DNA from 4 places in the Streptococcus sp. 1453 genome. Region 1 is predicted to be linked to each of the others. Evidence: predicted binding sites of a transcription regulator. Region 1 holds the regulator's gene; each other region holds the start of a gene.

The links. The regulator CtsR, encoded in region 1, represses protease genes until heat stress. The targets are predictions, from matches to a motif close to TTGGTCAAAAAAGGTCAAANA.
Region 2: a site for CtsR is predicted at 2,177-2,197, ahead of HW098_RS04515 (ATP-dependent Clp protease ATP-binding subunit). Genes of this name have one in related genera too.
Region 3: a site for CtsR is predicted at 1,161-1,181, ahead of clpP (ATP-dependent Clp protease proteolytic subunit ClpP). Genes of this name have one in related genera too.
Region 4: a site for CtsR is predicted at 2,087-2,107, ahead of HW098_RS01825 (ATP-dependent Clp protease ATP-binding subunit). Genes of this name have one in related genera too.

What each region holds. Positions count from the first base shown of each region.
Region 1 is NZ_VMLZ01000004.1:67,427-73,200, forward strand. It holds gene HW098_RS03380 (ABC transporter permease) at 1-491, shown strand, start outside; gene HW098_RS03385 (ABC transporter substrate-binding protein) at 529-1,536, shown strand; gene HW098_RS03390 (ABC transporter ATP-binding protein) at 1,536-2,261, shown strand; gene HW098_RS03395 (CtsR family transcriptional regulator) at 2,384-2,842, shown strand; gene HW098_RS03400 (ATP-dependent Clp protease ATP-binding subunit) at 2,844-5,276, shown strand.
Region 2 is NZ_VMLZ01000005.1:212,698-218,471, forward strand. It holds gene HW098_RS04515 (ATP-dependent Clp protease ATP-binding subunit) at 1-1,904, opposite strand, end outside; gene mraY (phospho-N-acetylmuramoyl-pentapeptide-transferase) at 2,244-3,224, opposite strand; gene pbp2X (penicillin-binding protein PBP2X) at 3,226-5,478, opposite strand; gene ftsL (cell division protein FtsL) at 5,482-5,774, opposite strand, start outside.
Region 3 is NZ_VMLZ01000002.1:129,616-135,389, forward strand. It holds gene HW098_RS01495 (cytidine/deoxycytidylate deaminase family protein) at 1-356, shown strand, start outside; gene upp (uracil phosphoribosyltransferase) at 445-1,074, shown strand; gene clpP (ATP-dependent Clp protease proteolytic subunit ClpP) at 1,247-1,837, shown strand; gene HW098_RS01510 (YlbG family protein) at 1,916-2,182, shown strand; gene HW098_RS01515 (ABC transporter substrate-binding protein) at 2,267-3,427, shown strand; gene HW098_RS01520 (branched-chain amino acid ABC transporter permease) at 3,650-4,519, shown strand; gene HW098_RS01525 (branched-chain amino acid ABC transporter permease) at 4,523-5,479, shown strand; gene HW098_RS01530 (ABC transporter ATP-binding protein) at 5,479-5,774, shown strand, end outside.
Region 4 is NZ_VMLZ01000002.1:191,502-197,275, forward strand. It holds gene HW098_RS01825 (ATP-dependent Clp protease ATP-binding subunit) at 1-2,052, opposite strand, end outside; gene HW098_RS01830 (DUF1797 family protein) at 2,278-2,508, opposite strand; gene HW098_RS01835 (amino acid ABC transporter permease) at 2,698-3,381, shown strand; gene HW098_RS01840 (amino acid ABC transporter ATP-binding protein) at 3,381-4,115, shown strand; gene HW098_RS01845 (bifunctional methylenetetrahydrofolate dehydrogenase/methenyltetrahydrofolate cyclohydrolase) at 4,269-5,126, shown strand; partial or broken gene HW098_RS01850 (transposase) at 5,471-5,774, opposite strand, start outside.

The DNA.
Region 1 (5,774 bases):
TCAATGACTTGATTTACCCTATGATGGTGGTTGTTCAGACCATTCCGACCATTGCCATAGCTCCTATCTTGGTCTTGTGGCTAGGTTATGGGATTCTGCCCAAGATTGTCTTGATTATTTTGACGACAACTTTTCCTATCATCGTCAGTATTTTGGACGGTTTTAGGCATTGTGACAAGGATATGCTGACCTTGTTTAGTTTGATGCGGGCCAAGCCTTGGCAAATCCTGTGGCATTTTAAAATCCCAGTCAGTCTGCCTTACTTTTATGCAGGTCTGAGGGTCAGTGTTTCCTACGCCTTTATCACAACAGTGGTATCTGAGTGGTTGGGAGGCTTTGAGGGTCTTGGTGTTTATATGATTCAGTCCAAGAAACTGTTTCAGTATGATACCATGTTCGCGATTATTATTCTGGTATCGATTATCAGTCTTCTGGGTATGAAGCTGGTCGATGTCAGTGAAAAATATGTTATTAAATGGAAACGTTCGTAGAATAAGAATATTTCTGAAAAAGAAAAGAGGAAAGAAAATGAAAAAAACATGGAAAGTGTTTTTAACTGTTTTAACAGCTCTTGTAGCTGTTGTGCTTGTGGCCTGTGGTCAAGGAACTGCTTCTAAGGATAATAAGGAAGCAGAACTTAAGAAAATCGACTTTATCCTAGACTGGACACCAAATACCAACCACACAGGGCTTTATGTGGCCAAGGAAAAAGGTTATTTCAAAGAAGCTGGAGTGGATGTTGATTTGAAATTGCCACCAGAAGAAAGTTCTTCTGACTTGGTTATTAACGGTAAGGCACCATTTGCAGTCTATTTCCAAGACTATATGGCTAAAAAATTGGAAAAAGGCGCAGGAATCACTGCCGTTGCAGCTATTGTTGAACACAATACATCAGGAATCATCTCTCGTAAATCTGACAATGTAGCTAGTCCAAAAGACTTGGTTGGTAAGAAATACGGAACTTGGAATGATCCAACTGAACTTGCTATGTTGAAAACCTTGGTAGAATCACAAGGTGGGGACTTTGAGAAGGTAGAAAAGGTTCCAAATAACGACTCAAACTCAATCACACCAATTGCTAATGGAGTATTTGACACTGCTTGGATCTACTATGGATGGGATGGTATCCTTGCTAAATCTCAAGGTGTAGAGGCTAACTTCATGTACTTGAAAGACTATGTCAAGGAGTTTGACTACTATTCACCAGTTATCATCGCAAACAACGACTATTTAAAAGACAACAAAGAAGAAGCTCGTAAAGTCATCCAAGCTATCAAAAAAGGCTACCAATATGCTATGGAACATCCAGAAGAAGCTGCGGATATCCTCATTAAGAATGCACCTGAACTCAAGGAAAAACGTGACTTTGTCATCGAATCTCAAAAATACTTGTCAAAAGAATACGCAAGCGACAAGGAAAAATGGGGTCAATTTGATGCAGCTCGCTGGAACGCCTTCTACAAATGGGATAAAGAAAATGGTATCCTTAAAGAAGACTTGACAGACAAAGGCTTCACCAACGAATTTGTGAAATAATGACAGAAATAAGACTAGAACACGTCAGTTATGCCTATGGTCAGGAGAGGATTTTAGAGGATATCAATCTGAAAGTGATTTCAGGTGAAGTGGTTTCTATCCTAGGCCCAAGTGGTGTTGGTAAGACCACCCTCTTTAATCTAATCGCTGGGATTTTAGAAGTTCAGTCAGGGAGGATTGTCCTTGATGGTGAAGAAAATCCCAAGGGGCGCGTGAGTTATATGTTGCAAAAGGATCTGCTCTTGGAACACAAGACGGTGCTTGGTAATATCATTTTGCCCCTCTTGATTCAAAAGGTGGATAAGGCAGAAGCTATTGCTCGCGCAGATGAAATTCTTGCGACCTTCCAGTTGACAGCTGTACGAGACAAGTATCCCCATGAACTTAGCGGAGGGATGCGTCAGCGTGTGGCCTTGCTTCGAACTTACCTTTTCGGGCACAAGCTCTTTCTCTTAGATGAGGCCTTTAGCGCCTTGGATGAGATGACCAAGATGGAACTCCACGCTTGGTACCTTGAGATTCACAAACAGTTGCAGCTGACAACATTGATTATTACTCATAGTATAGAGGAGGCCCTTAATCTCAGCGACCGCATCTATATCTTGAAAAATCGCCCTGGGCAGATTGTTTCAGAAATTGATCTAGATTGGTCTGAAGATGAGGACAAGGAAGTCCAAAAGATTACCTACAAACGTCAAATCTTAGCAGAATTAGGCTTAGAATAAGTAGAAAAATAGGGAGTTGGTGAAGATTATCCTTTACTAGCGCCCTTTTTCTTTTAAAAATGAGAAAATTTCGGTATAATAGTCAAAGATAGTCAAGGTTTAAAGAGAGAGGTGGGTTTGTAATGAGATTTAAAAATACATCGGATCATATTGAGGCCTACATCAAGGCGATTTTAGATCAATCTGGTATTGTGGAGTTGCAACGGAGTCAGTTGGCAGATACTTTTCAGGTTGTTCCTAGTCAGATTAACTACGTGATCAAGACACGCTTTACGGAAAGTAGAGGCTACTTGGTTGAAAGTAAGCGTGGTGGCGGAGGCTACATCCGTATAGGACGGATTGAGTTTTCTAGTCATCATGAAATGCTCAGGGAGCTACTTTACTCAATTGGTGAGCGGGTCAGTCAAGAAATTTATGAAGATATTCTACAGCTTTTGGTTGAGCAGGAATTGATGATCAAGCAGGAGATGAATTTGCTGTTGGCAGTAGCTTTGGATCGCGTTCTAGGAGAAGAGGCTCCAGTTGTTCGAGCTAATATGCTACGACAGGTCATACAAGAGGTAGATAGAAAAGGGAAGTAAGATGAACTATTCAAAAGCATTGAATGAATGTATCGAAAGTGCCTACATGGTGGCTGGCCATTTTGGAGCTCGTTATCTAGAGTCTTGGCACTTGTTGATTGCCATGTCCAATCACAGTTATAGTGTGGCAGGGGCGACTTTAAATGATTATCCATATGAGATGGACCGTTTAGAAGAGGTGGCCTTGGAACTGACTGAAACGGACTATAGCCAGGATGAAACCTTTACGGAATTGCCGTTCTCCCATCGTTTGCAGGTTCTTTTTGATGAAGCAGAGTATGTAGCGTCAGTGGTCCATGCTAAGGTGTTAGGGACAGAGCATGTTCTCTATGCGATTTTGCATGATGGTAATGCCTTGGCGACTCGTATCTTGGAGAGGGCTGGTTTTTCTTATGAAGACAAGAAAGATCAGGTTAAGATTGCTGCCCTACGTCGAAATCTAGAAGAACGTGCAGGTTGGACTCGTGAAGACCTCAAGGCTTTACGCCAACGCCATCGTACAGTAGCTGATAAGCAAAATTCTATGGCTAATATGATGGGCATGCCACAGACTCCGAGTGGTGGTCTCGAGGATTATACGCATGATTTGACAGAGCAAGCGCGTTCTGGCAAGTTGGAGCCAGTCATAGGTCGGGATAAGGAAATCTCACGTATGATTCAAATCTTGAGCCGTAAGACCAAGAACAATCCTGTCTTGGTTGGGGATGCTGGTGTCGGGAAAACAGCTCTGGCGCTTGGTCTTGCCCAGCGTATTGCTAGTGGTGATGTACCTGCGGAAATGGCTAAGATGCGCGTGTTAGAGCTTGATTTGATGAATGTCGTTGCAGGGACACGCTTCCGTGGTGACTTTGAAGAACGCATGAACAATATCATTAAGGATATTGAAGAAGATGGCCAAGTCATCCTCTTTATCGATGAACTTCATACCATCATGGGTTCTGGGAGCGGGATTGATTCGACTCTGGATGCGGCCAATATCTTGAAGCCAGCCTTGGCGCGTGGAACTTTGAGAACGGTTGGTGCCACCACTCAAGAAGAATATCAAAAACATATCGAAAAAGATGCTGCCCTTTCTCGTCGTTTCGCTAAAGTAAAGATTGAAGAGCCAAGTGTTGTAGACAGCATGACCATTTTGCAAGGCTTGAAGGCGACTTATGAAAAACATCACCGGGTGCAAATCACAGATGAGGCGGTTGAAACAGCCGTCAAGATGGCTCATCGATACTTGACCAGTCGCCATTTGCCAGACTCTGCTATCGATCTCTTGGATGAGGCAGCAGCAACAGTGCAAAATAAGGCTAAGCATGTAAAAGCAGACGATTCAGGTTTGAATCCAGCTGACAAGGCCTTGATGGATGGCAAGTGGAAACAGGCAGCTCAGCTAATCGCAAAAGAAGAGGAAGTGCCTGTCTATAAAGACTTGGTGACAGAGTCTGATATTTTGACCACCTTGAGTCGCTTGTCAGGCATCCCAGTTCAAAAACTGACCCAGACTGATGCTAAGAAATACTTAAACTTGGAAGCGGAACTGCACAAACGTGTCATCGGGCAAGATCAAGCTGTTTCAAGTATTAGCCGTGCGATTCGCCGCAACCAGTCAGGGATTCGCAGTCACAAGCGTCCGATTGGTTCCTTTATGTTCTTAGGGCCTACAGGTGTCGGTAAGACCGAATTGGCCAAGGCTCTGGCAGAAGTTCTTTTTGACGACGAATCAGCTCTTATCCGCTTTGATATGAGTGAGTATATGGAGAAATTCGCAGCCAGTCGTCTCAACGGAGCTCCTCCAGGCTATGTGGGGTATGAAGAAGGTGGGGAGTTGACGGAGAAAGTTCGCAATAAACCCTATTCCGTTCTCCTCTTTGACGAGGTAGAGAAGGCTCACCCAGACATCTTTAATGTTCTCTTGCAGGTATTGGACGACGGTGTCTTGACTGATAGTAAGGGACGCAAGGTTGACTTTTCAAATACCATTATCATCATGACGTCAAACCTTGGTGCGACAGCCCTTCGGGATGACAAGACTGTCGGATTTGGGGCTAAGGATATTCGTTTTGACCAGGAAAATATGGAAAAACGCATGTTTGAAGAGCTGAAAAAGGCTTATAGACCTGAGTTTATCAACCGTATTGATGAAAAGGTGGTCTTCCATAGCCTATCTAGTGACCATATGCAGGAAGTGGTGAAGATTATGGTCAAGCCTTTAGTGGCAAGTTTGGCTGAAAAAGGCATTGACTTGAAATTACAAGCTTCAGCTCTGAAATTGTTAGCAAATCAAGGATATGACCCAGAGATGGGAGCTCGTCCACTTCGCAGAACCCTGCAAACAGAAGTGGAAGACAAGTTGGCAGAACTTCTTCTCAAGGGAGAATTAGTGGTAGGCAGCACACTTAAGATTGGTGTTAAAGCAGGCCAGTTAAAATTTGATATTGCATAAAAGAATAAAAGTATCAGCATCTGACCATAAGTCACAGTGGAGTGAAACTCAATGAAAATCAAAGAGCAAACTAGGAAGCTAGCCGCAGGTTGCTCAAAACACTGTTTTGAGGTTGCAGATAGAGATGACGTGGTTTGAAGAGATTTTCGAAGAGTATGAAACTAAAACCTATAGCTTCTAAAGGATCCGTGGTTTTCACTATTCAACCTAAAATTCATATGTTTATTACCCTCCATCGTATTTGTCTTAGAGCGTGTGTAGTAGAAAAAGAGCAGTCTTATCTGAAATTTTTATCCTTTCAAAAGAGACCTGTTTCTTTTTTGCCTGTCAAGCCCGTTCTAGCTGGTATTTGAAAAATCAAACTAAGTTGCAAGATGAATGATTTTCTTGTATTGACGTTGTTGTTGACAACAAGTAGCGGATAAATGAAATCCATTCCATTAGCATATATGATAGGTTGGTAGGAAATTTTCAAATAACATACAGGAAATAGATGTG
Region 2 (5,774 bases), on a different contig from region 1:
ATGTCTTTCTTAGCCAAGGTTTGGTTGACTTCAACCAACATCAAATCCACAATCTTAGAAAGGTCTTCCTTAGTCAAGTGCGAGAACTCGATAACTGCATTAAAGCGGTTGAGGAATTCTGGACGGAAGAATGGTTTCAAACGGTCCATCAATTCTGGTTTGTCCGCATCTTCTGTCAAGTTGGCTTCATAGCCAAAACCAGCATTTGAGGTCGCAATAATGACAGTGTTCTTGAAGTTTACTGTATTTCCTTGACCATCTGTCAAACGACCATCATCTAGGACTTGGAGGAGAAGGGTAATCACTTGGGGATCAGCCTTTTCAATTTCATCCAAGAGAATGATAGAGTATGGATTGCGACGAACACGTTCTGTCAATGTATTGCTATTGTCATCATAGCCCACATAACCTGCTGTTGTACCAATTAGCTTAGAAACGGCTGTGCGGTCACTGTATTCAGACATATCCAAACGGATGATCGCATCCTTAGTTCCAAACATATCCAGTGCCAATTGCTTAGCAAGCTCAGTCTTACCAACCCCAGTTGGACCTACAAAGAGGAAGCTTCCGATTGGGCGATTGCCTTCATCAAAACCAGCACGGTTACGACGGATGGCACGAGCTACTGCTTCTACTGCCTTATCTTGACCGATTACCTTGTCTTGCAAGCGATGAGCCATATCTTTCAAACGTTCGATATCTGACGCTCCCATTTGTGACACTGGGATACCCGTCATTCGCTCTACAGATTCAGCCACATCGTTGACACTTGCAGTCACTTTCATATCTTCTGTGTGATTTTCGATTTTCTTTTCCAATTCTGCAATGCGTGTTTTATAGTTTAAAGCTGCTTCAAAATCTTCTGCCTCAACTGCTTTTTCTTGCTTGTCTTTTTCCACTTCGATTTCTCGTTCAACAGCATGCACATCTGTTACTGGATGTTGAGCCGCCAAGTGAGCTGCCGTTACATCGACAAGGTCGATAGCCTTATCTGGCAAGCTACGTTGAGGAATATACTGAACAGAATAATCCACCGCTGCTTTCAAAACTTCGTCTGGCAATATGACATTGTGATGTTGTTGATAGAGGTCACGAATTCCTTGAAGAATTTTAAAAGTATCCTCTGCTGAAGGAGCATTGACCTTGACTTCGTTGAAACGACGAGCAAGAGCAGCATTCTTCAAGATGGTGTTACGGTATTCATCCTGAGTCGTTGCCCCAATCACTGTCAATTCTCCACGAGAGAGAGCTGGCTTGAGAATATCCGCAAGCCCCTTAGAACCACTGTCACCTCCAGTAGATCCAGCACCGAGGATTTGGTGAATTTCATCAAAGAAGAGAATGATATTTCCCGCTTCTTTTACTTCATTGACTAAGTTTTGAACGTTTTCTTCAAAGCTACCACGGTATTGAGTCCCAGCCTCAAGGCCTGAGATATCAATGGAAATAATTTCCTTATTCTTAATGGCAGCTGGAACATCACCGTTCACAATTGCTTGAGCAAGACCTTCGACAACAGCTGTCTTACCAACGCCTGCATCTCCGACCAAAACAGGATTGTTCTTAGTACGGCGTGAGAGGATTTCAGATGTTTCTTGAATTTCCTTGTTTCGTCCGATAACAGGATCCAGCTTGCCCTCGCGAGCTTCTGCTGTCAAGTTTCGACCTAGTTTAGCAAGGACACCGTCTTGTTTCATACCTGACGTATGTTGTGGCATTTGTCCATCAACTTCTGCATTTCCTGGCAATTGGCCAGTTGCACGATAGTGAGCAAATTCCTCAGGTGTCACTTCTCGTCCATTAATCAAGTAGCGACGGTTTTCAGAACTGTATCCTCGCATACCACCCATCAATTGGTTAAACAAATCATCCATGTTGTTAAAATTATTAAAGTTGTTGTTCATATTCTTTACCTCATTTTGTTTACTTAGTTATGATTACTGATATTGACTATCTTTGACCTTTGTTTTAAAAAATTTAGACTAGCCAAATCGCTACTCTACGTACTATTTCTGGTTTTTCTTTTTCAAGCAGGAGTAGACTATCTTTACTTCTGAAGATTTCTAGATTAAACATAGACCCCACCTCTTTCTTTTTTACTTTAAATAAGCGTTCTAGTAAGGCTTTCATTTACCTTACGTTCATAATATACTACATTAGTCAGAAAAGGTCAAGGGATTTGACTTTAATTGACCAATATTTTTTAAAAAGCAAAAACACCCTGAAACATCAGGGTGCCATTCTTACATCAAATACAAAATTGCTAGGGTCAAGAGACTTGCTAGAAGTCCCACTCCCCAAAAGAAGAAGTCAACCTTCCACTCGCTCCATGGATTTCCTTTACCAGACAATCCTCCAAGCTCAAAATGGTGATGCACAGGCGTCATGCGGAAAATACGTTTGCCACCAGTCATTTTGAAATAACTGACTTGCATCATGACTGAAGTTGTTTCAAAAACATAAACAATTCCGATAATCAAGAGAGTCCATTCTTGGTGGAGGGCCATAGAAATCGCTGCCAGCATTCCACCGAGAGCTAAACTTCCCACATCCCCCATAAAGACCTTAGCAGGCTTATGGTTAAAGACAAAGAAACCAAGCAAACCACCAATCATGGCAAGAATCACTAGAAGAATATCCATCTGACCTTGCACATAGGCAATAACTCCATAGGCAGACAAACTAATCACGACTGAAATACTAGCCAGACCGTCAATGCCGTCAGTCAAGTTGACTGCGTTTGAAAAACCAACTAGCCAGAAAAGGGCGAAAAGAATATAGAAAATCCCTAGATGCACTTGGTAACCAAAGACTGAAAGCATATCGCCACCGCGCTCATAGAAAAGGTAGAAAACGACCCCACCTAGGAGCTGAAGAGCCAATTTTTGCTTAGGATTCAGCCCCTCATTGATTTTACGGAAGACCTTGAGGAAGTCATCTAAAAAACCAACCAAACCATACAAGACCAAAATAAACAAAACCATACCAACATTATTGGTCAATTGTTTTGAAAAAAGAGCGACGAGGAAACTCACCACAACTGCAGCAATGAGGAAAACAAGCCCCCCCATTGTAGGAGTCCCAGCTTTTGCCTGGTGCTGTTTGACATCCTCATGCATCTGCTGGCCTGTAATTTGCGCCTTTCTATAAAATTGGATAAAGGCTGGAATTCCTACTAAAGTTAGTAAAAATGTCACAATTCCAGCACTGATAGAAATAAACATATTAGTCTCCTAAAGTTAATTTAATTTTTTTAATGTTTTTGATAGCTGTATTAGTCCGAACATCTTGCTTCTGAACGACGGAACCTGAACCTTCAAATTCTAGCTCAATATCCAACCATTTAGCAAAAGTCTCAGCAGTCTCCTTTTTCCAGCCATACATGTCTGGAATTTCCTCTACCTTATCCGATAAAAGGAGAACTTGTTGGTTTGGTGCAAGATTGGTCCCTTCTTCTACAGAAGTCTCTTTAATCTTTGTTCCAGTACCTACAACGATTGGTTGCACAATATTTCGGCGTAAGGCTTCCGCCAACTCACCAGGTGAAATATCCTTGATGCTAGGCATTGCATAAGAAGATTCTGTCGTAACTTTATCTAAATTTTTGGCTGGAGATTGAAGATTGAGAGATTCTTTCATAGCTGAAGCCCGCTCCAAGATTGGGGTGGCAAATTCTCCCAACTGGATACCTGAATAATGCTCAGGCTGTTGAACCGTTACATACAAGATAAAATCAGGATTTTCAGCAGGATTCATAGTCACAGCTGAGAAAATATAATTGGTAGAACCAACCAAGTATCCTCCATTTTTCTCATCAGCGATTTGAGCCGTACCGGATTTAACTGCTACATTTTGTCCAGGAACTGTTATAATTGGCTTTCCTGTGTAGTGATTATACATAGTTCCATATAGAGGGTCCGTCCCAACTAAGATCATGTGATTTCGAGTTGTGCTTGCTGCCTCTTTGGAAACAGGATTTCCTACTATTTCTTTTTGTGACTTACGTACAGACTGATTGTTAGTATCATAAATAGCACTTATAAATTTTGGCTCCAGCATAACTCCATCATTAGCAATAGCTGTAAAGGCACGAAGCATTTGTGTTTGTGTCACTGAAATTCCTTGCCCAAATGAGCTTTGAGCAATACTAACAATATTATCAGCTGGAAGTTGACCAGCGTATTCATCTGTCAAGCCAAAGCGAGTTGGAACCCCAAATTTAAAGCGTTTTAGATAATCCAACCAAGTAGCATCTCCCATTTTTTGTTCAAGTAGACTCATTCCAACATTACTGGAGTGAGCGAAACCTTGTAAGAAAGTCATCATCCCACCAGTAGTCAAACCTTCATTAACATCCCAATCTCGAGTCGTCGCATCCGCTATTTTGAATTCACTGCTATTGAAGTATTCTCCACTTGGGAAGGTATTATTATCAATAGAAGAAGCTAACGTCATAACCTTCATGGCTGATCCTGGTTCATAGTTACTTTGATAAAGAATATCACGCCAAACAAAGTCCTCAGTGATTCCTTCTTTAGTATCTGCATTAAAGGTAGGTCGTTGGGTGGTAGCGAGGATTTCACCGGTCTTTGCACTGACCAAGGTCGCGGTCATATACTTACCTTTTACTTTTTCTAGAAAGGCATCCATCTGAGTTTCCATGAAAGATTGTAGCGGACTAGACAATGTTGTATAAACATCCTTGCCATCTACCGTTTGTTGGGAAACTTGTTCTGTTCCAGGGACAATATTACCCAGACGATCTTTTTCATAGGTAATAATACCGTCTTTCCCTGCAAGAATACTGTTCAAGGAACTCTCCATCCCAGAAGTTCCCAGCAAACTCTTGCTACCATCCTCATTTTCATGGAGTTGGGCCAAACCAATAAAACTAGAAGCGAATTGTCCATTTGGATAGCTTCTATTAGGGCTAGTTGTGAAGTCAATTCCTTCAACACTAGCGTCTTTCAAATCCTTTTTAATAGCCATCATATTGGCATAGGTAATTCCATTTCCTTTGGCACCAAAAGAAACTTGAGTCAGATTCGGTTGAGACAATTGTTCTTTAACATAAGCCTCGTCCATATCCAGATACTTATGGAAAACCTCTGCTACCTTATTAAACTGGGCATCTTCTACATAAAGAATTTTACCCGTTGCTGATTTGTATTTTTTATCAATAACAGCATAGACATTATAGGAGGTTGCGTCCTCAGCAATCGGGACTCCATTGCGGTCATAAATAGTCCCACGTTTGGCAGGGACTGTACGAGTTATTTGGTGAACTTTCTTAGCCTCTTTTACTAGATCCGTTCCAAATTTACTACCACTCCCGATAATAACAGCAAAATTGACCAAAAAGACAGCGAAAAGTACGACAGCTAACAAGCTGATGTACTTCCCTACTATTTTACGGTTTTCTGCTGGAGATTTACGGTTTCTAATCGCAAATCGGGTTATTCTTTTTGTCCACTTCATATCTTACTCCGCTGATCGAATATTCTCGTTATTCAATTTTAAGTCCTTAGAATTTGCGATTTCTTTCAAGCGTTCTGAACGAATCAATTCATTCACTTCCTGCTTAGCATCATCGAGCTCTGTCTTCTTCTCTTCTATCTGTGCATTGATTTTTGTCAAATCACTTTGCACTTGCAAGAGTCGTGTCTGCATAAAGATAATACTCACTGCTAAGACGAGAGCCGTAAACGCAATGGAAAGATAAAAAGCCTTCTCCACACGGGAGAATTTTTTTATACGACTCTGCAAGAATTGAC
Region 3 (5,774 bases), on a different contig from region 1:
ATAAGGTAATTTCCACTGGTTACAATGGTTCGGTGTCAGGGACTGAGCATTGTATTGACCACGAATGTCTGGTCATTGAAGGCCACTGTGTTCGCACCCTTCACGCTGAAGTTAATGCAATTCTCCAAGGTGCTGAGCGTGGTGTTCCTAAAGGCTTTACAGCCTATGTGACACACTTTCCTTGTCTGAATTGCACGAAACAATTGTTGCAGGTCGGTTGCAAGCGCGTAGTTTATATCAACCAGTACCGAATGGATGACTATGCCCAATACCTTTATCAAGAAAAAGGGACAGAATTGACCCATCTACCACTTGAGACAGTACAAGCAGCTCTTAAAGAGGCAGATTTAATGTAAAAATTATCAAAAATAAATGGTTTAGAAAGATTTTTAAACCGTTTTTTGGTATAATAAGAAGAATAAATTGAAAGAAGGAACTCCAAAAATGGGAAAAATTGAAGTTATTAATCACCCACTGATTCAACACAAATTGTCAATCTTGCGTCGTACAGATACTTCTACAAAAGCTTTTCGTGAGCTAGTAGATGAGATTGCAATGTTGATGGGGTATGAAGTACTTCGTGATCTTCCACTAGAAGATGTGGAAATCGAAACACCAATCACAAAAACAGTTCAAAAACAATTGGCTGGTAAGAAATTGGCCATCGTTCCAATCTTGCGTGCAGGTATCGGGATGGTTGATGGTCTCTTGAGCTTGGTTCCAGCTGCCAAAGTTGGTCATATCGGTATGTACCGTGATGAAGAAACGCTTCAACCAGTTGAATACTTGGTGAAATTGCCTGAGGACATTAACCAACGTCAAATTTTTGTAGTAGACCCAATGTTGGCAACAGGTGGTTCAGCAATCTTGGCTGTTGACTCGCTTAAAAAACGTGGCGCATCAAATATCAAATTTGTCTGCCTTGTATCTGCTCCAGAAGGTGTAAAAGCCCTTCAAGAAGCTCATCCAGATGTAGAAATCTTTACAGCAGCCTTGGATGAACGCTTGAACGAACACGGTTATATCGTTCCAGGTCTTGGAGATGCTGGAGACCGCTTGTTCGGTACGAAATAAAATTAAAAGAAGAATGACTTGGAAAAGGATTTCCAGTCACGAAAGGAGGTTGAATTTTTGTTTCTGTCTAATGAAAACAGAGCAAAAATTTGACCTTTTTTGACCAAGATATTATAATAGTCTTATCTTTAGTCATTTGACCAACAAAAATAAAACTCAAAAGGAGAAATAAATGATTCCTGTAGTTATTGAACAAACAAGTCGTGGAGAACGTTCTTACGATATTTACTCACGTCTTCTCAAAGACCGCATCATTATGCTAACAGGTCCAGTTGAAGACAATATGGCTAACTCTGTTATTGCCCAATTGCTTTTCTTGGACGCCCAAGATAGTACAAAAGATATTTACCTTTATGTCAATACACCTGGTGGTTCCGTTTCAGCTGGTTTGGCAATCGTTGATACCATGAACTTTATCAAGTCAGATGTCCAAACTATCGTTATGGGAATGGCTGCATCTATGGGAACAGTCATCGCATCAAGTGGAGCAAAAGGCAAACGTTTCATGCTTCCAAATGCTGAATACATGATTCACCAACCAATGGGTGGTACAGGTGGTGGTACCCAACAAACTGATATGGCGATCGCTGCAGAACACTTGCTTAAAACTCGTAACACCTTGGAAAAAATCTTGGCTGAAAATTCAGGTCAGTCAATCGAAAAAGTCCATGCAGATGCAGAACGCGATAACTGGATGAGTGCCCAAGAAACACTCGAATATGGCTTTATTGATGAAATCATGGCCAACAATTCATTGAACTAATGATGAAAGAAGGCAAACTCGACTGGGTTTGCTTTTTTTGGTATAATAGGGAGAGATTTCTTAGAAAGAGGATTTATCATGTTTGAAAAAGTCAATCGATCTGGCTTGATTATCTATCTTTACTATAATCGTGATGCCAAAAAACTGCAGGATTATGGAGATATTACCTATCATTCCAAGAAACATCGTTACTTACAACTCTATGTTCCAACTCAAGAAGTGGAGCAATTGGTCGGGCGCTTGAGTAAGGAAAAATTTATAAAAAAAGTCAGAGTTTGTCATATCCAAGAGCTGGAAACACCCTTTGTGGGCAATCTTTACCGAGAAGAAAACGTTATCAGATAAAAAATTAAAGAAAAGTGTTGACAATTTTCTGATAATTCGGTATATTCTTAACAGACTATTTAAGAAATAAGGAGACAAAAAAAGATGAAGAAAAAATTTGCCCTATCGTTTGTGGCGCTTGCAAGTGTAGCACTTCTTGCAGCCTGTGGAGAAGTGAAGTCTGGAGCAGTCAACACTGCTGGTAACTCAGTAGAGGAAAAGACAATCAAAATCGGATTTAACTTCGAGGAAACTGGTGCCGTAGCAGCCTACGGAACATCTGAACAAAAAGGTGCCCAATTGGCTGTTGATGAAATCAATGCAGCAGGTGGTATCGATGGAAAACAAATCGAAGTAGTCGATAAAGATAACAAGTCTGAAACAGCAGAGGCTGCTTCAGTAACAACTAACCTTGTAACTCAATCTAAAGTATCAGCAATCGTAGGACCTGCGACATCTGGTGCAACTGCAGCTGCGGTAGCGAACGCTACAAAAGCAGGTGTTCCATTGATCTCACCAAGTGCGACTCAAGATGGATTGACTAAAGGTCAAGATTACCTCTTTATCGGAACTTTCCAAGATAGCTTCCAAGGAAAAATTATCTCAAACTATGTTTCTGAAAAATTAAATGCTAAGAAAGTTGTTCTTTACACTGACAATGCCAGTGACTATGCTAAAGGTATTGCCAAAGCCTTCCGTGAAGCTTACAAGGGTGAGATCGTTGCAGATGAAACTTTCGTAGCAGGTGACACAGACTTCCAAGCAGCCCTTACAAAAATGAAAGGGAAAGATTTTGATGCTATCATCGTCCCTGGTTACTACACTGAAGCTGGTAAAATTGTAAACCAAGCGCGTGGTATGGGAATTGACAAACCAATCGTTGGTGGTGATGGATTCAACGGTGAAGAGTTTGTACAACAAGCAACTGCTGAAAAAGCATCAAACATCTACTTTATCTCAGGCTTCTCAACTACTGTAGAAGTTTCAGCTAAAGCAAAAGCCTTCCTTGATGCTTACCGTGCTAAGTACAATGAAGAGCCTTCAACATTTGCAGCCTTGGCTTATGACTCAGTTCACCTTGTAGCAAATGCAGCAAAAGGTGCTAAAAATTCTGGTGAAATCAAGGATAACCTTGCTAAAACAAAAGATTTTGAAGGTGTAACTGGTCAAACAAGCTTTGATGCAGACCACAACACAGTCAAAACTGCTTACATGATGACCATGAACAATGGTAAGGTTGAAGCAGCAGAAGTTGTAAAACCATAATCGAAAAATGTTGAAATAGGGAATGAGCCTTTGACTCACTCCCTGTTTCGATGTTTAATACTCTTCGAAAATCAAATTCAAACTGCGTCAACGTCGCCTTGCCGTACTCAAGTACAGCCTGTGGCTAATTTCCTAGTTTGCTCTTTGATTTTTATTGAGTATAAGAACCTATCAAAAATTGAGGGAAAACCCTCGAAATTATAAATAGAAAGAGTGAATCTTATGCTCCAACAACTAGTAAATGGTTTGATTCTAGGTAGTGTTTATGCCCTGTTAGCACTAGGATATACCATGGTTTACGGAATTATCAAGCTCATCAACTTCGCCCATGGTGATATTTATATGATGGGAGCCTTTATCGGTTATTTCTTGATCAATTCTTTCCAAATGAATTTCTTTGTAGCGCTTATTGTAGCCATGCTAGCGACAGCTATTCTTGGTGTCGTGATTGAGTTCCTTGCTTACCGACCTTTGCGTCACTCTACTCGTATTGCTGTTTTGATTACAGCTATTGGGGTTTCTTTCCTATTGGAGTATGGCATGGTCTATCTGGTTGGTGCCAATACTCGTGCCTTTCCTCAAGCGATTCAAACAGTTCGCTATGATTTGGGACCAGTTAGCCTAACAAACGTGCAGTTAATGATCTTGGCCATTTCCTTGATTTTGATGATTTTGTTACAGGTCATTGTCCAAAAAACGAAGATGGGGAAAGCCATGCGTGCTGTATCTGTAGATAGCGATGCGGCACAATTGATGGGGATCAATGTAAACCGTACGATCAGCTTTACCTTCGCTTTGGGTTCAGCTCTTGCGGGTGCGGCTGGTGTTCTGATTGCCCTCTATTATAACTCTCTTGAGCCTTTGATGGGGGTTACTCCAGGTCTTAAGTCTTTCGTTGCTGCAGTACTTGGTGGTATCGGAATTATTCCTGGTGCGGCTCTTGGTGGCTTTGTGATTGGTCTATTGGAAACCTTTGCGACAGCCTTTGGAATGTCAGACTTCCGTGATGCCATTGTTTATGGAATCTTGTTGTTGATCTTGATTGTCCGCCCAGCTGGTATCCTTGGTAAAAATGTGAAAGAGAAGGTGTAAACGATGAAGGAAAATTTAAAAGTTAATATTCTATGGTTACTCCTTTTGTTAGCTGGCTATGGATTGATTAGTGTACTGGTTTCAGTCGGAGTACTCAATCTATTCTATGTACAGATTTTACAACAAATTGGAATTAATATTATTCTTGCTGTTGGTCTCAACTTAATCGTTGGTTTTTCAGGACAATTTTCACTTGGTCATGCTGGTTTCATGGCGATTGGTGCCTATGCTGCAGCTATTATTGGTTCTAAATCACCAACCTACGGTGCCTTCTTTGGAGCTATGATTATAGGCGCTTTGCTTTCAGGAGCAGTTGCCTTACTTGTCGGAATTCCAACCTTGCGTTTGAAGGGGGACTATCTTGCAGTAGCAACTCTCGGTGTTTCTGAAATTATCCGTATCTTTATCATCAATGGTGGAAGCATTACAAATGGTGCGGCAGGTATCTTGGGAATTCCTAACTTTACAACTTGGCAAATGGTATACTTCTTTGTCGTGATTACAACCATTGCAACCTTGAACTTCTTGCGTAGTCCAATTGGTCGTTCAACCCTCTCCGTTCGTGAAGATGAAATCGCTGCTGAGTCAGTTGGGGTTAATACGACTAAAATTAAAATCATCGCTTTTGTCTTTGGTGCCATTACTGCAAGTATTGCAGGGTCACTTCAGGCAGGATTTATCGGTTCAGTTGTACCGAAAGATTACACCTTCATCAACTCAATCAACGTTTTGATCATTGTTGTATTTGGTGGACTTGGTTCAATTACAGGTGCGATTGTATCGGCTATTGTTTTGGGAATTTTGAATATGCTTCTCCAAGATGTTGCTAGTGTGCGTATGATTATTTACGCTTTGGCCTTGGTATTGGTAATGATTTTCAGACCAGGTGGACTCCTTGGGACATGGGAATTGAGCCTATCACGTTTCTTTAAAAAATCTAAGAAGGAGGAACAAAACTAATGGCATTACTTGAAGTAAAACAGTTAACCAAACATTTTGGCGGTCTAACAGCTGTTGGAGATGTGACTCTTGAATTGAACGAAGGGGAACTGGTTGGACTAATCGGTCCAAATGGAGCTGGGAAAACCACTCTTTTCAACCTTTTGACCGGTGTTTATGAACCAAGTGAGGGAACAGTTACCCTTGATGGTCACCTTTTGAATGGAAAGGCACCTTATAAGATTGCTTCTTTGGGACTTGGACGTACTTTCCAAAATATCCGTCTCTTTAAAGATTTAACAGTTTTGGACAATGT
Region 4 (5,774 bases), on a different contig from region 1:
TTCCTTGACCTTGTCAGTTACATCCAAATGAATGTTGTTGCTAGAAAGGCGCTTGTTAACGTCTGCTAGCATAAGCTCGACAATCTGAAGGAGGTTATCTTTGCTGAGAGACTTAAATTCGATAATACCATCAAAACGGTTCATAAACTCTGGGCTAAAGAAGTTACCGAGTTCACCGAGAACAGAGTTGGTACGTCCTTCGCGAGCAGCCCCAAAACCAACGCTGGCTTCAGCCTTACCTGTCCCTGCATTTGAAGTCATGATAATAATGGCATCCTTGAAGCTGACGGTACGTCCTTGCCCATCTGTCAAACGACCATCGTCCAAGACCTGGAGGAACATGTGCATGACATCTGGATGGGCTTTTTCTACTTCATCCAAGAGAATAAGAGAATATGGATTGCGGCGAACTTTTTCAGTTAATTGTCCAGCCTCATCATAGCCAACATAACCTGGAGGAGCGCCGACCAACTTAGCCACACTATGTTTTTCCATGTATTCACTCATATCAAAGCGAATCATACTGTCAGCAGAACCAAAGAGTTCGATAGCTAGTTGTTTGGAAAGTTCTGTCTTACCGACACCAGTTGGTCCGACGAAGAGGAAGCTTCCGATTGGGCGGTTAGGTGTACCGAGACCGACACGATTACGGCGAATAGCCTTGGCAATCTTATCGACAGCATCATCTTGTCCAATAACATGAGACTTGAGATCTTCGGCTAGATGGATGAGTTGAGATTGTTCTTTCTCTTTCAAATCACCAACAGGGATATTGGTTTTCTGCTCAATAATGTGCTCAATAGTTTTCTCGCTGATGATAGGAGTATCTTGGTCTGTGACCTTTTTCTTTTGCATTTCTTTATACTTGGCAATCTGGTCGCGGAAATAAGCCGCTTTCTCAAAATCTTCCTCTCGTGTAGCTTGAGACTTGAGATTTTCAGCCTCAATCAAGCGTTGATCAATCACTTTAGGATCGACAAAATTCAAGGTCAAGTTCATCTTAGAACCAGCTTCATCTAGGAGGTCAATGGCCTTGTCAGGTAAGAAGCGATCTTGAATGTAGCGATTGGAAAGAGTTGCAGCTGCTTCAATTGCAGCATCGGTATATTGAACGTGGTGGTAGTCTTCGTATTTCTTTTGAATCCCTTTGAGAATAGTGATTGTTTCGTCCACTGTTGGTTCATCGACTTTAACAGGCTGCATACGACGCTCTAAGGCAGCATCCTTTTCAATGATACGGTATTCATTGAGGGTAGTAGCACCGACCAGTTGCAGTTCTCCACGAGCAAGGGCTGGCTTGAGGATATTTCCTGCGTCCATATTACCATCACTCGCAGAACCTGCACCAACAATTTCATGGATTTCATCGATAAAGAGGATAATATCCTCACGTTTGCGAATTTCTTCCATGAGTTTTTGCATGCGTTCTTCAAATTGTCCACGAATACCCGTTCCTTGAACTAAGCTAACCACATCCAGACGGATGACTTGTTTACCTTGGAGTTTATGTGGAACATCGCCATCAACGATTTTCTGAGCTAGGCCTTCGACAACAGCAGTTTTTCCGACACCTGGTTCGCCAATAAGAACAGGATTATTCTTGGTTCTACGATTGAGAATCTCGATGACACGGATAATCTCATCGTCGCGCCCGATAACGGGGTCAATGTCTCCACGACGGGCAATCTCAGTTACGTTGATACCAAATTCTTCCAGCAGCCCTTTTTCTTGGCTTGGTGGTGGAGTTTGAGCGGATCCATGATTTTGGGAACCATAACCGCCGTTTCCACCGTAACCTCCACCTGATTGGGTTGGGGGAATAGGAGGAGTATTGCTAGAAGGTCTGAAATTGTTTAGGTCATTGAAAAAATCACCAAAGGGATCGAAGTCACGATTGTTCAGATCCGTCATGCCTTTAAAGAGACTGTTATTAGGATCAGTCTTGATAATCTTGTAGCAGTTTTGACAGAGGTCAATTTGTTTTTGTTTTCCATTGAGATTGGTGTAAAGATGAATTGTTGAGTCGTTGATTTTACAGTTTTGACAAAACATACATCTACCTCATTTCTTTAGCTTGACCTGTTTAAAGGTCAAAAATAGTCAAATTTCTATACTTTCATTATAACAGGATTGGGGTGTAAAGCAAGTAAAAAGATTGTAGCTTTGAGAAGTTATTACAATGAAGATCTTTGTGAATTTGGACTATAAAAAAATCCTATTTGTGAGACAAAAAGGATTTTGGTTAGACATGCAGGGACAATCCCAGCTTGTTTTGTATTAGTAAAGGAGTTCGTAAATCTCCATTGCAATCAAGTCAATGCTATCAAACGTATACGTTTCGCGAGCTTCTACGTCACGAAGGGTAAAGATTGAGCCGTTTTCTTCGTCGTGGCTGTACGCAACTTCTGCAACAACAACTCCTTCGCGTTCAAAATTACGTTTTAAATTTCCGCCATCGTTTGCCATTGCTTCAAGGCGGTTGATGATTCTAACCAAATGTGATTCCATTTTGATTCTCCTTCATTTCTTATCGTTACTATTTTACCATAAAGGAGGCCAACTTGACTAGAAAAAACTAAGATTTCTCGCTAATTCTGCTAGTTTAAAGATTTTTAAATAAATTGGATAAAAGATTTGAATTTTAATTCAATACATGTTATAATCATACAGTACTCTATTTTAGAAAGCAGTGTGACTATGAATTTTTCTTTTTTACCTAAGTATTTACCTTATTTTAACTATGGGGCTGTTGTGACGGTTCTTATTTCTATCTGTGTTGTCTTTTTGGGAACTATTTTGGGTGTTGTCTTGGCTTTTGGGCAACGTTCAAAGTTTAAACCGCTTGTTTGGCTGGCCAACTTGTACGTTTGGATTTTCCGTGGGACACCTATGATGGTTCAGATTATGATTGCCTTTGCTCTTATGCATATCAATGCCCCGACTATTCAGGTTGGGATTTTGGGTGTTGATTTGTCTCGTCTGATTCCAGGGATTTTGATTATTTCTATGAACAGTGGTGCTTATGTTTCTGAGACTGTCCGTGCCGGAATCAATGCAGTTCCAAAAGGTCAGCTAGAGGCGGCTTATTCGCTAGGGATTCGTCCTAAAAATGCGATGCGCTATGTGATTTTGCCACAAGCTATCAAAAATATTTTGCCAGCATTGGGGAACGAATTTATCACTATTATCAAGGATAGTTCCCTCTTATCAGCTATCGGTGTCATGGAGTTGTGGAACGGAGCTACAACAGTTTCTACAACAACCTATCTACCTTTAACACCACTTTTATTTGCAGCCTTTTATTACTTGATTATGACCTCTATTTTGACCGTAGCCTTGAAAGCTTTTGAAAAACGTATGGGACAAGGAGATAAGAAATAATGACAGAAACCTTGATAAAAATTGAAAATTTACATAAATCATTTGGAAAGAATGAAGTATTGAAGGGCATCAACCTCGAGATTAAAAGAGGAGAAGTTGTCGTTATCATCGGTCCTTCAGGGAGCGGGAAATCTACCTTGCTTCGCTCTATGAATTTGTTGGAAGAGGCAACAAATGGGAAGGTTATCTTTGAGGGAGTCGATATTACGGACAGGAAGAATGACCTGTTTGCCATGCGTGAGAAGATGGGGATGGTTTTCCAACAATTCAATCTCTTTCCTAATATGACTGTGATGGAAAATATCACCTTGTCACCTATCAAGACCAAAGGTGAGAGCAAGGCAGTTGCTGAGAAGAGAGCCCAAGAGCTTTTGGAAAAAGTTGGTTTACCAGATAAGGCAGACGCTTATCCACAGAGTTTGTCAGGTGGCCAGCAACAACGGATTGCCATCGCGCGTGGGTTGGCTATGGAACCTGATGTTTTGCTCTTTGACGAGCCGACTTCAGCCTTGGATCCTGAAATGGTAGGTGAGGTATTGGCTGTTATGCAAGACCTTGCCAAGTCAGGGATGACTATGGTTATCGTAACACATGAGATGGGATTTGCTCGCGAGGTGGCAGACCGTGTCATCTTTATGGCAGATGGTGTGGTTGTTGAAGACGGAACACCTGAACAGATTTTTGAACAAACCCAAGAACAACGGACTAAGGACTTCTTGAGTAAGGTTTTATAATCTATTTTAAAATTTCAAGACAAGATTAGTGAAAAGCTCAACCAGAGCTTTTTCTTATAGTTTGAAACTATAGGATTGCCTAGGAAAGAAGTGTTAGAGGGTACTAGCAGTTTTTGGTATAATGGAAGATATTTGAAAGAAAAGAGAAGTGATATGACACAGATTATTGATGGGAAAGCTTTAGCGGCCAAATTGCAGGGACAGTTGGCTGAAAAAACTGCAAGATTAAAGGAAGAAACAGGTCTAGTACCTGGTTTGGTAGTGATTTTGGTTGGAGACAATCCAGCCAGCCAAGTCTACGTTCGCAACAAGGAGAGGTCAGCTCTTGCGGCTGGTTTCCGTAGCGAAGTAGTGCGAGTTCCAGATACCATTACTCAAGAGGAATTGTTAGACCTGATTGCTAAATATAATCAGGATCCAGCTTGGCATGGGATTTTGGTCCAGTTGCCATTACCAAAACATATCGATGAAGAGGCGGTTTTATTAGCCATTGACCCAGAAAAGGATGTGGATGGTTTCCATCCTCTAAATATGGGACGCCTTTGGTCTGGTCATCCAGTCATGATTCCTTCGACACCTGCAGGAATTATGGAAATGTTCCATGAATATGGGATTGACTTGGAAGGTAAAAATGCGGTTGTCATCGGTCGTTCAAACATTGTTGGAAAACCCATGGCCCAGCTTCTTTTGGCCAAGAATGCAACAGTGACCTTGACTCACTCACGCACCCATAATCTTGCTAAGGTGGCTGCTAAAGCAGATATTCTGGTGGTCGCAATCGGTCGTGCCAAGTTTGTGACCGCTGACTTTGTCAAACCAGGTGCAGTAGTCATTGATGTTGGGATGAATCGTGATGAAAATGGTAAGCTCTGTGGGGATGTGGATTATGAGGCAGTTGCTCCACTTGCTAGCCATATTACGCCAGTCCCTGGAGGTGTTGGTCCTATGACCATTACTATGCTGATGGAGCAAACTTATCAAGTAGCACTTCGAACATTGGATAGAAAATAAGAGAAAATTTGCTGAAGAGAGTGTATTTTCAATAGCTATATCTAAAGCGGCAGAAATGAATATTAAATTTTAGATATAAGATTACAAAAGACAAACTATAAGAAAAGTCAATAGTTTTATCTAAAATATTTCTTGTTTCAAATTTGCTGATTTTAGAGCACGTCAAAAATCCCTTGAAAAAATCCATTTTTTCAAAGGTAATCCTGTGTCAAATTCAGAAGTTACATCACTTTTTGTTCGTCAAAGGGTAGCTCGTTTTTGAAAAGATAAAACAGCATTCTGATAAGTTTTTTGCAAGGTGAATGATGGCTACATTGTAATGTTTTCCTTGTTCTAACTTATACTCATCTGTTTTCAAAAAGCATTCTAGTCCATCGCCGATTAACGATGGACTTTATCATTTCCTTCTCCAGTCCTTGTATGACATCTTGAAGTTGATTCATGACATCTTCCAAAGTTCGAAAGGCTTTATTCTTAAATCCACGTTTACGAATCTCTTTCCACACTTATTCATTGTGGTTCATCTCTGGTGTGTGTGTGGAGGAATAAATGCAAAGCCAATATTAGTCGGAATCTTTAAGGTACTTGATTTATGCCATATAGCATTGTCTATGACAAGTAAAAGATAATCATCTGGATAAACTTGTG